DNA from 3 places in the Staphylococcus piscifermentans genome. Region 3 is predicted to be linked to each of the others. Evidence: a T-box and tRNA genes for the amino acid it is inferred to sense, from the RefSeq annotation. Region 3 holds a T-box; the other regions hold tRNA genes.
What was found. The T-box of region 3 lies ahead of serS (serine--tRNA ligase). A T-box ahead of a tRNA ligase gene usually reads a tRNA of that ligase, here a tRNA-Ser.
Positions count from the first base shown of each region.

Region 1: it encodes a tRNA-Ser, which carries the amino acid that the T-box ahead of serS (serine--tRNA ligase) is inferred to sense. The anticodon was not compared.
Region 2: it encodes a tRNA-Ser, which carries the amino acid that the T-box ahead of serS (serine--tRNA ligase) is inferred to sense. The anticodon was not compared.

Region 1 covers NZ_LT906447.1:2,512,392-2,515,681, reverse strand. The annotation lists gene gltB (glutamate synthase large subunit) at 1-363, shown strand, start outside; gene CKV71_RS11845 (glutamate synthase subunit beta) at 387-1,859, shown strand; tRNA gene CKV71_RS11840 (tRNA-Ser) at 1,998-2,090, shown strand; gene CKV71_RS11835 (VOC family protein) at 2,275-2,682, shown strand; gene treP (PTS system trehalose-specific EIIBC component) at 2,836-3,290, shown strand, end outside.
Region 2 covers NZ_LT906447.1:387,320-390,609, reverse strand. The annotation lists gene CKV71_RS01630 (G5 domain-containing protein) at 1-22, opposite strand, end outside; gene CKV71_RS01625 (putative glycoside hydrolase) at 308-1,513, opposite strand; tRNA gene CKV71_RS01620 (tRNA-Ser) at 1,683-1,772, opposite strand; gene CKV71_RS01615 (AlkA N-terminal domain-containing protein) at 1,906-2,925, shown strand.
Region 3 covers NZ_LT906447.1:12,774-16,063, forward strand. The annotation lists gene hutH (histidine ammonia-lyase) at 1-1,412, shown strand, start outside; T-box leader at 1,498-1,704, shown strand; gene serS (serine--tRNA ligase) at 1,796-3,082, shown strand.

The DNA of each region.
Region 1 (3,290 bases), 110 kb from region 3:
ATGAGCGGCGGTGTAGCCTATATCTTCCCTGATGATGTAGAACAATTTAAAACTTACCATGCGTTAGACACATTGGATTTTGATACTTTATCTCATCCAGAAGAATTTGAAACACTGCGTAATATGTTGGAAGAACATGTAACGTATACAGGAAGTAAGAAAGCAGCAGCAGTTTTAGCTGATTTTAATAATATTGCTGACCATGTAGTAAAAGTAATTCCTAAAGATTATAAGCTTATGATGCATAAGTTGGAAATGCATCAACGTTTAGCTGAAGACAATGACAAAGCAGTTTTAAATGCATTTTACGATTCCAGCACTGAAGTGACAACATCAGAGGAACCATTTTCAGTTGTTTATTAACGGAAAGGAAGGAGTGTTTTCAAATGGGAGAATTTAAAGGATTTATGAAGTATGACAGACAAGCACTACCGGAACTTTCGTTAGCAGAACGTTTAACGAGTCATGCAGCATTTCAACAATGTTTTTCAAAAGAAGATGCGAGCATGCAGGGTGCGAGATGTATGGATTGTGGAACTCCTTTTTGCCAAGCAGGTCAACAGGTTGAACGTGATACAGTAGGCTGTCCGATTGGGAATTATATACCAGAATGGAATGATCTTGTCTTTCATCAAGACTATAAAGCGGCCTACGAACGTTTAGCAGAAACTAATAACTTTCCGGATTTTACCGGACGTGTTTGTCCGGCTCCGTGTGAACAAGCTTGTGTGATGAATATTAATCGTGATCCGGTCGCGATTAAAGGAATTGAGCGTACTATCGTTGACGAAGCATTTAAAAATGGCTGGGTTCAACCGAGAGTGCCGGCACAGCGTTTAGGGCAACGCGTAGCTATTATAGGAAGCGGTCCTGCAGGATTGACTGCAGCTGATGAATTGAATGCAAAGGGATATGAAGTGACCGTTTATGAACGTGCGCACGAAGCAGGCGGTTTGTTGATGTACGGCATTCCGAATATGAAATTAGATAAAGATGTGGTCCGTCGTCGTATTCGATTGATGGAGGAAGCAGGTATCCATTTTGTCACGGATACAGAAGTTGGAAAAGACATCTCTAAAGAGACGCTTGAATCTGAAAATGATGCCATCATAGTGTGTACAGGTTCTCAACAAGCAAGAGACCTTCCATTAGAGGGACGCATGGGATATGGCATACACTTTGCTATGGATTATTTAACAGAGCAAACGCAAATTGCAAATGGAGAATTAAAACCAGAAAATGCAGAAATCAGCGCCGAAGGGAAAAATGTAATTGTAATTGGTTCGGGTGATACCGGTGCCGATTGCGTTGCGACTGCTTTGCGTGAGAATTGTAAAACAGTAGTACAGTTCAATTATCGTACAAAGCTGCCTGAGCGTTATGAAATTCAAGGTAATCCTTATTGGCCATTGTCTATGCCTGTATTTAAAATGGATTATGCACATAAAGAAGCGGAAGAACGTTTCGGTTACGAACCTCGTGCTTATGGCGCGCAAACCATGCGTTATGATGTAGATCGTATCGGCAATGTTCGAGGTGTTTATACGCAAACTTTGAGAAAAATGCCGGATGGCAGTACACGAATTGACGATACCGAAAAACATTGGCCTGCAGATTTAATTCTACTAGCGATTGGATTTACAGGCACTGAAAATACCGTGCCGAATACGTTCGACTTACGCACAGAGCGAAACAAAATTGTAGCGGATGAGCACGATTATGCGACTAACCAACCGCATATATTTGCAGCAGGCGATGCGAGACGTGGTCAAAGTTTAGTCGTTTGGGCGATTAAAGAAGGTCGCGGTGTTGCCAAATCTGTTCACAGATATTTACAAAAGCAGCTTGTTTTAAATTAATAAAAATCAATGATAGAGGGGCATCTGTCCCTCTATTTTGCTGTAATATGAATTTGTCAACAAGGATTGTGTAAAATTTACTTAAAAAATTGATTGACTTTTATAATGGGGTATAATAAGATATTTATTGTGCTTATTGGAGGAATACCCAAGTCCGGCTGAAGGGATCGGTCTTGAAAACCGACAGGAGCTTAACGGCTCGCGGGGGTTCGAATCCCTCTTCCTCCGCCATTATAAATGAAATCCAAGACTAATAGATATAAAAAGGCAATCATTCAATTTCCTATTGAGTGCTTGCCTTTTTAATTTGTATTTTTTGAGATTCCAGTAATCTCTCTTAATTTCTCGTATTTCTAGTTTACTTTTTTAAAAAATAAGGAATGAAAGAACTAACTTACAACGGAGGTTATGCCCCATGGAAATTAAAGTCGCAAGTATATTTGTAGATGATCAGGACCAAGCATTAAAATTTTACACGGAAATATTAGGATTTCAAAAGAAAGCAGATGTACCAGCTGGAGATTATCGATGGATAGCTGTAGTTTCTCCAGAAAATCCAGAGGGCACACAGTTGTTGCTTGAACCTAACAACCATCGTGTCGCTCAAGCGTATCAAGAAGGGCTGAAAGAAGAAGGAATCCCTTGTACGATGTTTGATGTGGATGATGTACAAGCAGAATATCAACGACTTAAAGAGCAAGGTGTCGGATTTACGATGGCGCCGATGGATTATGAAAATGGTGTTAAATTCGCTATTTTCGATGATACATGCGGTAATTTAATACAAATTATTGAGCGTAAGGCAATTGAAAATGTACGATAGAGAGAGTGACGGAATTCAGCAGTTCCGTCACTTTTTTAGGTTAAATGAGAAAGAGTTTAAGTAAAGAAGTTATTAATTTTTCATGAAAGCCTTTACATAACTTGTCTAGACAAGTACAATAGACTCAAATATCAAACAAAGGGAGTGAGTCGGATGGCTGTGAAAGATAAAGACGTCAAACAGATTGTCGAGGCAATCGGAGGCGCTGAAAACGTAGAAACCGCAACGCACTGTGTGACACGATTACGCTTAGTATTGAAGGACGACGATAAAGTAGATAAGGATAAATTAAGTGATAATCCGCTTGTTAAAGGACAATTTAAAGCGGATAATCAATATCAAATTGTAATCGGACCTGGGACAGTCGATGAAGTTTACAAGAAGTTCATGGATAATATCGGCAAAGAAGGGGCTTCGAAAGATGAAGTCAAAGCAGCGGCAGCTAAGAAAGGGAATCCACTGCAACGTCTCGTTAAATTATTGGGGGATATTTTCATTCCAATCTTACCAGCCATCGTAACGGCCGGTCTGTTAATGGGGATATACAACCTCTTAACTATGAAAGATTTATTCGGACCGAAACCTCTAACAGAACAATTTCCGCAGAT
Region 2 (3,290 bases), 370 kb from region 3:
GTTTGTTATTACGTGATTTCATTGGTGTCCTCCATGTTTTCTAAGTTGTACCACGCTACTTTATTTTATGATAAAGTAAATATTTTTCTATATATAGTCGCACGAAACCATTGTAACAAAGTTTTGAGGTTAAATGTATAGTAACACTTAATTTTCTCTAAAATTTATAATATTTTTAGCTTTAACATTGTCTTTACGCTTTATCTACTCCCAAATTTTGTAAAACTCTTTTTATAAAACTAGATTTATTTTCCAACTTTTAGACAACAAAAAACTGAACCTCAAACAAAGGCTCAGTCTATAACTATTATTGTGATTTATCACTTTGCTTTTTACTTTTATCGGGCGTATAATCTACACCTTTAGTGTAATCTCCAGAAGCATCCCACAACAAGAATTCATGAACTCCATGATCGCGCAAAGCTTGAATTTGTTCGGAAACTTCTTTGGAATCATATTCTTTATAATTCCCCTCACCTAGATAGCTTGCAGTGAAATCTTGCAGCCAAGGACGCGTTTTAGGATGATGCTTTCCAGTTTTTTTCAATACCGCTTCTTCTTTATCCAAATAATTATCTACTGTTTTATACGGTTCTAAGTCAGGGTGTTCAATACCGAAGTCGCCTGGATTCCAGTGAGAAGGATAAATCATCGAAGATATTACATCTACATTCTCAGCAATCTTAGGGAAACTTTGCCCTATACCAGGCGCTTCTTCAACTGTCGCAGAATAACCGAAGACATCCGCAGAAATTTGCGCATCAAGTGGATGGATTTCTTTACGTGCAGTCTTCAAGAAGTTAGAAATCGTATCGACACGTTGCTGCGTATGATTCATATCGTCGCCTTTATAATTGCCATTGGTATATTTCAAATGCTTATCCATATTTTCGAAGCCTTCCGGGAAGCGCACGTAATCAAATTGTACTTCTCTGAAACCTGCTTTAGCCGCTGCCTTCGCTACATCAATATCATAATTCCATACCTGCTTGCTGAACGGATTTAAGAATTTATCCCCACCGTCACTTTCCCAAACTTGACCATTTTGCTCTTTAAAAGACCACTCAGGATGTTCCTCAGCTAAACGTGAATCCTTGAATGTTACTACACGTGCAATCGGATAAATGTTATTCTTCTTCAAAGTTTTCATCAGGTTTTTCAGATTTACCATTTCAGTTGTATTTTTCTGAATCAGCTTATTATCTGAATTTAAATCCATCGTAATATTACCGCTGTCATCTTTAACATCAATAACCATAGCATTCAATTCTGTTTCATTGATAAATTTAATCAATTCATCAAATTTTTCTCCTTGCAATGAACCAGGTGTAACATAAATACCTTTCACACCATCTTTTGGATATTTAATTTTATCTTTTTGCTGTTCGGATTGTTTGTGGTTGGCAGATTGTTTATTGTGTTTATCTTCTGATGTCGAATCATTACTGCCACAAGCAGTCAGAATCAATGTACTCGCTGCTACAACTGTCAACATGCGCTTCATCTTTCCCATCCCCTTATTTTCAGATATAGAGCTATAATATATTTATACATTTTAAGACTGAAAATTATAAACATCTCTATTCTTACTAAGCTTAACGAAATTGTTGAGGGCTAGCAATTAATTTATGAAAAAAATAAAAAAGCACACTGGCCTTCTATATCCAGTGTACTTTATTCAACGGAGAAGAAGGGATTTGAACCCCCGCGAGCCGTTAAGCTCCTGTCGGTTTTCGAGACCGATCCCTTCAGCCGTGCTTGGGTACTTCTCCATGCTCTTGTGACAGTGTTTCATTTTGCAAATTGATGATAATTCAACACCGACAGTCTCTACCTTAAAATTTTTCCATAGAGATTTCAAGGGGGTTGCTTAAATCGGGTAAGAAATAATAAGGAGTGAAATCGATGCAATTTAAACAGTTATTTATCCGTACCTTTAAAGAAAACTTAAACACAAATACTTGGACCACTGCACCCGTCGATACCAGTTGGTACCAGCAATCCTTGCACTTCAACTTATACTACCAACCACCCTACATCTGGTCTGCTATAATAGATTACTTAGGCAAGCGGGCTATTCCAGGCGTAGAAACCGTCCAAGATCACCATTACGCACGTACCGTCTTGCTGCGTCCTCCCTTTTCACATAGAACTGTAAAGGGCTGGCTTCGGGTAAAAGAAAACTTGGAGAGCAACGCACTCACGGTAGAGATGAGTGCAAGTTTAATACCTGAATGGCGTGAAGTTGTCCAGAGATTACGGCATTTATTTGATTTAGACGTTAATCCAGAAATTATCACTACAACTTTAAATGAGCAGTGGGTTACTCAAGGGTTACGTGTACCCGGCGCCTTTAATGGATTTGAATTAGGAGTACGTGCAATCTTAGGTCAACAGATTACCGTTAAAGCAGCCACTACCCTTTCTGGCCGTTTAGTACGTGCATTAGGTACACCCTTTGACACGGGAATCGAAGACTTAGATACATTGTTTCCTATTCCTGAATCATTCGTGCAATTAATGCATAGCGAGATTCCTATTTCAGATATATTAGGTCCCTTAGGCATTACCGGACGGCGTTCCAATACTATAGCTGCTTTAGCTGAGGCTCTTATTGAAGGGCAAATTCACTTGAATCCTTTAGTAAAAGGCGTTGGAGCTGACCTTTCTTCAGCTTCTCACATCGCTCAGATGCAAGCTGCTGAAGCTGAGATGCGACAACTCTTAGCAATCAAAGGCATAGGTGACTGGACGGCACAATATATCGGCATGCGTGCACTGGGTTACACCGACAGTTTTCTAGAAACTGATATCGGTATTAAAAATGCAATGCCGAACTACGACACACCTAAAGCACGATTAACCGCCTCTGAAGCTTGGCGTCCTTTACGCAGTTATGCAGTCGTTAATTTATGGAATATGTAAAATGTAATTGAAATGCCTTATATAGGTTATAGCTAATTAGCGGGGAGAGGGGAAACTGTATAAGCAGCGAGTGCGGGCCTAGACACTTTGACCCCTATCTGTATAGGCGATGAGTGGCAGCTTAGACACTTCGGCCTTGATCTGTATAAGCAGCGAGTGACAGCCTAGACACTTTGACCCCTATCTGTATAAGCAGTGAGTGCGAGCCTATACATTTTTGCCCCAATCTGTATAGGCGATGAGTGGCAGCTTAGACACTTCGGCCCTGATCTGTATAGGCGATGAGTGGCAGCTTAGACACTTCGCCCTTGATTTGTATAGGCGATGAGTGGCAGCTTAGACACTTCGCCCTTGATTTGTATAGG
Region 3 (3,290 bases):
TTAAGAAGAGTCGTGCTATTGTAGAAGATATTATTAAAAATAAAGAAACAATCTATGGCATTACTACAGGATTCGGTTTATTCAGTGATGTCTTAATTGATCCGGACCAATATAATCAGCTTCAAGTAAACTTAATTCGTTCACATGCGTGCGGGACAGGCGATCCCTTCTCACATGATGTTTCACTAGTGATGATGATTTTACGTTTAAATACAATGTTAAAAGGACATTCAGGTGTAACGACTGATTTGGTAGAGCAATTGACTTATTTCATTAATGAACGTATTATCCCGATTATTCCGCAACAAGGTTCATTAGGCGCGTCTGGCGATTTAGCACCTCTTTCCCATCTAGCTTTAGCATTAATCGGCGAAGGTAAAGTCTATTATCAACAAGAAGAACGTGAGAGTAGCGAGGTACTTGAAGAATTAGGACGTCAACCTTTACAATTGTCTGCTAAAGAGGGACTGGCATTAATCAATGGTACACAAGCTATGACAGCACAAGGCGTAATCAGCTGGATTGAAGCGGAAGCCTTAGCTTATCAAGCAGAGTGGATTGCTGCTTTAACACATCAAGCGTTGAATGGAATCACAGATGCCTACCGTCCTGAAGTACATGACGTACGTAACTTCCCTGAACAAAGCGCAGTGGCAGATCGTATGTTGTATTGGTTAGAAGATTCTAATTTAACTACTAGACAAGGTGAAATCCGTGTACAAGATGCTTATACTTTGCGTTGTATTCCTCAAGTACATGGTGCCAGCTTCGAAACCTTGAACTTTGTAAAAAAACAATTAGAACGTGAAATGAATGCGGCTAATGACAATCCGCTGATTTTCCATGAAGACGATGAGACGCTCGTCATCTCAGGAGGCAATTTCCACGGTCAGCCTGTCGCTTATGCCTTAGACTTTTTAAAGGTAGCCGTAAGTGAATTGGGTAATATTGCGGAACGACGCTTAGAACGTTTGGTAAATCCGCAATTAAATGGTGACTTGCCTGCCTTCTTGAGTCCGGAACCAGGATTGCAAAGTGGGGCAATGATTATGCAATATGCAGCAGCAAGTTTAGTTTCTGAAAATAAAACGCTTGCACATCCTGCAAGTGTAGACTCTATACCTTCTTCAGCCAATCAAGAAGACCACGTATCGATGGGAACAATTGCTTCACGTCATGGTTACCAGATTGTAGATAATACAAGACGCGTATTGGCTATTGAATTAATTATTGCTTTGCAAGCTGTAGAGTTGAAAGGTATCGATAAGTTGTCTCCACGAACACGTGAAAAATATGAAACCTTACGTAATATTACGCCAGCGATTACTCAAGACCGTCAATTCCACAAAGATATTACACAAGTTTCGCGCTATTTGCAGCAAAGTGCTTATGCAGATATTGAATTTAAATAACAAGAATTTTTATTGAATTCTGAAAAAGTTGAAAATACTTATTGCAAAATATAATGACGTTTGCTATAGTGAACTTAAGTTCATAAGACATTGTTCGCAGGACAAGTAATCCTGATATTTGATTTCAGAGAGCTTATGGTGAGTGTGAATAAGCAATCAATATTTGTGACGAATCTACCTGCATATTAAAGGAACAACCGGTAATAACCGTTATTTTAGCGAGAGTGCAGTCCGAGTATTTATAACTTGTACTGTTAAATAGGGTGGCAACACGTAATACCACGTCCCTTGTAGGGGCGTGGTATTTTTTTATTGTTTTGCCTCCTTAATAGATTTACATTACTCAAAAAATTGGTAGATATATTGGAAAGGATGACAGCATTATGTTAGATATCAAATTATTCAGAAATGAACCAGATCACTTAAAAGAAAAAGTAAAATTACGTGGTATGGATCCGCAAGTAGTAGACGAAGTTTTAGAATTAGATAATAAACGTCGTGAATTAATTGGCAAAGCAGAAGAAATGAAAGCTAAAAGAAACAAAGTCAGTGACGAAATTGCTGAGAAGAAACGTAATAAAGAAAATGCTGATGATGTTATTGCTGAAATGAGAAAATTAGGCGACGACATTAAAGAAGTGGATACTGAATTAAATAAAGTAGATGAAAAATTAAAATACAGATTATCTACAATACCTAACATTATGAATGATGATGTACCTGAAGGCGATTCTGATGAAGAAAATATCGAAGTGAAAAAATGGGGTACGCCTCGTCAATTCGACTTTGAAGCGAAAGCACACTGGGACTTAGTAGAAGAATTAGGAATGGCCAACTTTGACCGTGCTGCTCGCGTATCAGGTGCGCGTTTTGTCTTCTTAACAAATGAAGGTGCACAATTAGAACGTGCATTAATGAACTACATGCTTACTAAGCACACAACACAACATGGTTATACTGAAATGATGGTACCTCAATTAGTAAATGCAAACTCTATGTATGGTACAGGTCAATTACCTAAATTTGAAGAAGACTTGTTCAAAGTGGAAAAAGAAGGCTTGTACATGATTCCGACAGCAGAGGTTCCGCTTACTAACTACTACCGCGAAGAAGTCTTGTCTGCAGATCAATTGCCAGGCAAGTTCACTGCACAGTCAGCTTGCTTCAGAAGTGAAGCGGGTTCAGCCGGACGTGACACACGTGGCTTAATTCGCTTGCACCAATTCGACAAAGTTGAGTTGGTACGTTTTGAAAAACCTGAAGATTCTTGGGATGCATTAGAACAGTTAACAAGCAACGCAGAAGCTATCTTAGAAGAACTAGAACTACCATATCGTCGTGTAATTCTTTGTACTGGCGACCTTGGATTCAGTTCAAGTAAAACTTATGACTTAGAAGTTTGGCTTCCAAGTTATGAAGATTACAAAGAAATCAGCTCATGCTCTAACATGACAGATTTCCAAGCACGCCGTGCAAATATCCGCTTCAAACGCGATAAAGATTCTAAACCAGAATTAGTTCATACATTGAACGGAAGTGGTTTAGCAGTCGGACGTACATTCGCGGCGATTGTAGAGAACTACCAAAATGCGGATGGTTCAATTACAATTCCTGAAGCATTAGTTCCATTCATGGGCGGAAAAACAAAAATCGGCCCAGCAACAAAATAAATGGGATCATCGAGTAGTTGGAATAACGAATTAAGATGATCCAACCTCGTTCCAATATATATTTTACCTACCACTTTGAGTGCTGCACCTACCAATGCAGCACTCATCTTTTTTATTTCCCAATCTTTTATTTCCCAAAAAGCATATTAAAATACCGACTACCCTCTTAGGATAATCGGTATTGAATAGTATATGATAAATGGCATAG